Regions from separate parts of the Fusibacter fontis genome, predicted to be linked through region 1. Evidence: predicted binding sites of a transcription regulator. Region 1 holds the regulator's gene; the other holds the start of a gene.
What was found. Region 1 encodes Rex, which represses fermentation and respiration genes when NADH is low (regulators of the CRP and FNR family bind a similar motif). Its sites were predicted from a motif close to ATTGTTAANNNNTTAACAAT; they were not measured.
Positions count from the first base shown of each region.

Region 1 (3,437 bases):
GCTCAAAGACCTTCGTACAAATTTTGTTGAGAAAATAACGGTCATGGGAAATTGTCATGAGCGTACCGTCGTAGTTAATGAGAGCTTCTTCAAGCGTTTCTTTAGAATATAAATCTAAATGGTTGGTCGGCTCATCTAAAAAGAGTAAATTTGCACTAGATAAGACGAGTTTTAATAATGATAACCGGCTTCTTTCGCCACCGCTGAGCTGATAGACATATTTTTCGATATCATCTCCGGTAAATAAGAAGGCACCAAGTAAACTACGCACTTCTGTCAGCGTGAGATTTGGATTGTCATCGTGAATTTCTGAAAGCACGGTATTGTCTTCGTTCAGCGTATTGAGTTCTTGGTCATAATAACCTGAAACGATGTGATGTCCCCATGTTAATTCCCCGCCACTAGCAGCAATCTGACCGAGCAGGATCTTGAAAAGCGTGGTCTTACCAACGCCATTTGGTCCGATGAGTCCAATTTTATCGCCCTTATAGATTTCAAAATTGACGTGATCAAATACGTGCTTATCTTCATAAGATTTAGAGAGTTCGTGCGCAGTCAGGACGTCGTATCCGCTTTTAACACTGGATTTCAAGTCAATTCGAAAGTGCGCTTTGAACAGTCTTGGCTGTTCGATAAGCTCGACATGTGCCAATCGCTTTTCACGAGATTTCGCTCGTTTGGCAAGTTTTTCGGTACCACGCTCTTTAAATTTGCGAATCAATGTTTCTTGTTTTAAGAGCTCTTTTTGCTGGGACTCATATTTTTTAAGTTCAGCCTCATAGTTGGCCTTCTTTTGTGTCATAAATCGCGTATAGTTTCCATTGTACTCTGTCAGTTCACAAGCCTCAATTTCAAAGATGCGCGTTGCGATTTGATCTAAAAAGTAACGGTCATGTGAAATCATGAGGATGGTACCTGGATAGTCTTGTAAAAATGACTCAAGCCACTTGATTGCAGAAATATCTAAGTGATTGGTCGGTTCGTCTAAAAATAGAATATCCGGTTTTCTTAAAAGAAGTTTTGCGACGCCGACGCGCGATTTTTGTCCACCGCTCAATTGGTTGATGGGTTTGTAAAACTCAGACTCCAAAAACCCGAGTCCAGTGAGTACCCCTCGAATTTTGCTATTGATTGAGTATCCGTCAAGCTGGTCAAATGTTGCTTGAACATGACTGTATTCATTTAGCAGTGATTCGCTATGATCGTGCACCATTTGCTCTTCAAGGTGACGCATTTTTTGCTCGATGGCATAAATATCAGAGAAAACCTCTTCGCAGTAATCAAAAATAGGCTGCTGGATATTGAGGTTGGTATTTTGTTCTAAATAACCAATGGTCATGTCTTTAGCAAAAAAAATATCTCCTGAATCCTTCGTTTCATGGCCTGTGAGTATTTTCATTAAAGTGGTTTTGCCAGCTCCGTTAACGCCAATTAAGCCAATTTTATCTTTCGCATTGACAGTGAATGAAACATCGTCTAGAATTGTATCGATACCGAAGGATTTGCATAATCCGGTACAAGAAAGTGCAATCATAAGATCTCCTGTAGGTCCTTTATTGTAGTTCATTGCCACATTATTATAGCTTATATAACCGTAAATAGAAAGACTCTCGGCTATTTTACAAGCTTGTTATTTATTTGACATTCTTTTACAATGAGTGTATAATCTAAAAAAGTCCTGACAACGAGGTGGGTTAATGAAAGATAAAAATATATCAGTTGCAGTTATTAGACGCTTACCGAAGTATCACCGTTACTTAAAAGAATTACTGGATAACGATATCAAGAGAATTTCCTCAAAAGAACTCAGTAAAATGATTGGTTTTACAGCTTCTCAAATTAGACAAGACTTAAACAATTTTGGTGGATTTGGCCAACAAGGTTATGGATATAATGTTGAAGATTTGTATAGTGAAATTGGCAAAATACTTGGATTAACACGTGAGTACAACGTCGTGATCATCGGCGCAGGAAACCTTGGTCAAGCTTTGGCAAATTATGCGAGCTTTAGCAAACTCGGCTTCAAGCTCAAAGCACTCTTTGATGTCAATCCGAAAGTGATTGGACTAAAAATTAACAATGTTGAAGTTTTGGACATGGATGCATTTGAGGCATTTGTTAATGAGAATGACGTTGAAGTAGTTTATATTTGTACCAGTCGAGATGGTGCTCAAGAAGTTGCAAATAAAATTCAAAAGACGAAAGTGAAAGCAATTTGGAATTTTGCACCAGTAGACCTTAAAGTATCCAAAGATGTTGTCGTTGAGAATATCCATTTGGTAGATAATTTGTTGACATTGTCGTACTTTTTAAAAGATACGCCGGCGCCGAACAAAGGCTAGAGGCAAGAAACGAATATTTTTTTAAAATAAGCGGGATAAGGGATGACCTTCTCCCGTTTTTTTGATAAAATAACCCATAGGGATTGAATTAAAATTTTATGGGAGGCAAAAATGAAAGAAGTAGTTATTGTAAGTGCAGTACGTACAGCTGTTGGCTCTTTTGGTGGATCACTTAAAGACATTACGCCAGCTGAACTTGGTGCAACTGTCATTCAAGGTGCGTTAGAGAAAATAAATTTAGCACCTGAAAAAGTGGATGAAGTTATTCTTGGATCGGTTTTACAGTCCGGTTATGGACAAGGAGTATCGCGACAAGCATGGATTAAAAATGGCTATCCAGTTGAAGTTCCTTGTACGACGATTAACATGATCTGTGGATCCGGATTAAAAGCAGTATCTCTTGCGTATCAGTCAATTGTCGCTGGAACAAATGATATTGTGATTGCCGGTGGTACAGAAAATATGAGTATGGCACCTTACCTCATTAAAAATGCCCGTTGGGGACAGCGCATGGGAAATGGAGAGTTATACGATACCATGGTAATGGACGGTTTGTGGGAAGCGTTCAACAATTATCATATGGGTATGACGGCAGAAAACATCGTTGAACAGTGGGGTCTTACGAGAGAAGAGCAAGATCAATTAGCGTATAATTCTCAGAAAAAAGCAGCTGAAGCACGTGCAACAGGCCGATTTAGAGATGAAATTATACCTGTATTTTTGCCAAATAGAAAAGGGGATCCAATTCGTTTTGACGAAGATGAATATATAAAAGAAACGACACTCGAGAAATTAGCAGCTTTAAAACCTGCTTTTAAACGCGATGGTGGAACTGTTACAGCAGGTAATGCCTCAGGAATTAACGACGGCGCTTCTGTGGTGATTGTCATGAGCAAAGAGAAAGCAGATGAACTTGGCATTCAACCGCTTTGTACCATTGCTGCACATGCATCTGCAGGTGTAGATCCTAAAATTATGGGCATCGGTCCTGTACCAGCGACTAAAAAAGCGCTTGAGAGAGCGGGAATTACAGTTGCCGATTTAGATTTAATTGAGGCAAATGAGGCTTTTGCTGCACAAGCATTGGCGGTTGGT
Region 1 covers NZ_AP042445.1:2,612,395-2,615,831, forward strand. Annotated here, with positions in the region: gene abc-f (ribosomal protection-like ABC-F family protein) at 1-1,534, opposite strand, end outside; gene ACZ41W_RS11705 (redox-sensing transcriptional repressor Rex) at 1,698-2,342, shown strand; gene ACZ41W_RS11710 (acetyl-CoA C-acetyltransferase) at 2,454-3,437, shown strand, end outside.

Region 2 (3,437 bases), 1.7 Mb from region 1:
AACACGCCACATGGTCTTGCAAATGCTGTTATCTTGCCATATGTGCTTGAGTATTATGGGGATACCATTTATCCACAAATGGCAGAACTTGCTGAAATTGCAGGTGTATGTCATGCAAATCAAAGTATGGAAGAAAAAGCAAAAGCTTTGATTGAAAGCATTAAAAAAATGAATGAGCAAATGGAAATTCCGAGAAAATTTGATTTCATTGAAGAGGCCGACTTAAATCAAATGATTGAAAATGCCTATCATGAAAGTAATCCGCTTTATCCAGTTCCTAAAATATTTAGCCATGGCGACTTTAGAAATATTTATGATATGATCAGGGAGTAAAGAGATGAAACAAAATGTATTATCACCTGGAAATTTATTGACAGCTGAAGGCGTATTATCAGAAGCAGGATATTCGACACAACTTGTAAAAAACTATGATCGCAAAGAGATAAAAGCGAGTAAATTTAGAATTAAAGAGTGGGATTATTACTTGTTTTATAATCAATCATTTGGCATTGCCTTAACCATGGCTGATAATTCATATTTGGGGCTTTTGAGTGCAACTGTACTTGATTTTGAAAATCAAAGAGAGACCACTGTGAGTCCTATGAAGCTTTTGACTTTAGGCAAAATGAAATTTCCATCTTCTTCACAAGAAGGTGATTTGCATTTTCAAAATAACAAAATTGAAATCAACTTTTACCATGAAGAAAATGGACGTCGATTATTTTTAAACTTGAAAGATTTTGAAGCGGATCAACCGCTCATTGTGGATGTCCTTCTGAGTAATGAACCTGAAGACTCTATGGTCATTGCAACGCCATTTTCAGAAGATGAAAAAGCTTTTTATTATAACCAGAAAATTGTCGGTATGAAAGCACAAGGCGTCGTCATCTATAAGGGAAATGAAATGAAATTTGATTCGGATACAACACATGCTATTCTGGATTGGGGACGTGGCGTTTGGACATATGAGAATACGTGGTATTGGAGTGCTGCTACAGGCTCAATTGACGGACACTCATTTGGATTCAATTTGGGATATGGATTTGGAAATACTGAAAATGCTACAGAAAATATGCTTTTTTATGATGGAAAAGCTCATAAACTGGAGCATGTCACTTTTGAGATTCCCAATAAAGATGATGGTACTGAAGATTACATGAAAACATGGCGATTTACATCAAGTGATGGCAGATTTGAAGCGGTTTTTAACCCCATTCTTGATAGAAAATCCTTCACATCACTTAAGATTATCTCGAGCGATCAGCATCAAGTATTTGGCTATTTCACAGGAACTGCGATTTTAGATGATGGTACGAAAGTGCACCTGAATGATTTTTTAGGTTTCGCAGAAAAAGTAAAAAATAAATGGTAATACGAAAGCATGCCACTTGATAAGAGTGACATGCTTTTTTATTGAATGAGTGAGTCAATCAACCAATTGATCAACCAACCAATTGATCAACCAATCAATTCATCAACCAATCAATTTATCAACCAATCAATTTATCAACGGTTCAATCGATGTATCGTTAATAGGAAATGTGCGAATTTGAATGTTAATTAAATAACAAGATAATCGGGTAAATTTAAATCATAAAAACAGTCGAATTATATCGTTTTTGATAATTATATTACACAAATGAAATGGGTTGAAAGCATTCTAGAGATGGAACTCAATTTATCCCACGTTAACGAGCTAAGTATTACATGTTTGAAATATTTGCATGATATGTATGTCGTTTAATTATTAATCAATTGTAATGAAAAGGGTTGTTTGTACAATTACATTGTGATATTATTAACAACATAAGAGGTGGCCAACTTCAAAAAATGATACAACATGGAGGCTATTTATGGTAAACGATCAACAATCATTAAAATCACAAATTGAATTAACTAAAAAAGCACAGCAAAAATATGCGACATTTACACAAGTACAAGTAGATGAAATTTTTAGACAAGCGGCAATTGCTGCGAACAATTCTAGGATTACTCTTGCAAAGATGGCACATGAAGAAACTGGCATGGGAATTGTTGAAGATAAAGTGATTAAGAATCATTTTGCTTCTGAATATATTTACAACAAATATAAAGATGAAAAAACATGTGGTGTGATTGAAGAAGATGCTGCGTTTGGCCTTTGTAAAATTGCAGAGCCAATTGGCGTCATTTCAGCCGTTATTCCAACGACGAATCCAACTTCTACCGCTATATTCAAGATCTTATTAGCATTAAAAACGAGAAATGGAATTATTTTATCGCCACATCCAAGAGCGAAAAAATCAACCGTTTATACCGCAAAATTAATTCTCGATGCAGCTGTAAAAGCAGGTGCACCAAGTGATATTATCAGTTGGATAGATGAACCTTCAGTTGAGTTATCTCAACTCGTAATGGCAGAGTCGGATTTGATCTTAGCAACTGGTGGTCCAGGAATGGTTAAAGCGGCGTACTCATCAGGAAAACCTGCCATTGGTGTAGGTGCAGGAAATACACCAGCAATTATTGATGAAACGGCACATATCAAGATGGCGGTGAATTCCATCTTATTGTCAAAGAGTTTTGATAATGGTGTGATCTGCGCGTCAGAGCAATCGGTGATAGTAGTGGAATCCATTTACAAAGAAGTTAAACAAGAATTTATTAAGCGCGGTGGATACGTACTTTCAAAATCGGAAGCGGATAAACTTCGTAAGGTGATATTAATTGACGGAAAATTAAATGCGAAAATCGTCGGACAATCTGCGCAGACGATTGCAAATATGGCTGGAGTTCAAGTTCCGGAAGCAACTAAAGTGCTGATAGGTGAAGTGAATTCACTTGAAATATCAGAAGCGTTTGCTCATGAAAAACTGTCACCAATTTTAGCCATGTACAGCGCAAAAAACTTTGAGGAAGCGCTTCAAAAAGCAGATGCGCTTGTTAAATTGGGTGGATTTGGACATACTTCCGTGCTTTATACAGATCAAGTTAAAAATCAAGATCGCATTCAACAATTTGGTCAAATGATGAAAACGGGTAGAACCATTATCAATATGCCATCTTCTCAAGGTGCGATTGGGGATATCTATAATTTTAAACTAGCGCCTTCATTAACGCTTGGTTGTGGCTCATGGGGAGGAAACTCAATCTCTGAAAACGTTGGAGTGAAACATCTTCTGAATATTAAGAACGTTGCTGAGAGGAGAGAGAATATGCTTTGGTTTAGAGTGCCTGAAAAGATTTATTTTAAATATGGCTCACTGGGAGTTGCACTTCCAGAGTTAAAAACAATGGGTAAAAAACGCGTCTTCATAGTGACAGATCACATGCTATATAAATTAGGATTTGTTGGACATGTTACGAGTCAATTGGATTTATTAGGAATTGATTATAAAGTTTTCTTCGATGTCGAACCGGATCCAACATTAGCAACTGCGTATAAAGGTGCACAAGAG
Region 2 covers NZ_AP042445.1:926,189-929,625, reverse strand. Annotated here, with positions in the region: gene ACZ41W_RS04155 (iron-containing alcohol dehydrogenase) at 1-333, shown strand, start outside; gene ACZ41W_RS04150 (DUF2804 domain-containing protein) at 338-1,372, shown strand; gene adhE (bifunctional acetaldehyde-CoA/alcohol dehydrogenase) at 1,854-3,437, shown strand, end outside.
Region 2: a site for Rex is predicted at 1,787-1,806, ahead of adhE (bifunctional acetaldehyde-CoA/alcohol dehydrogenase). Genes of this name have one in related genera too.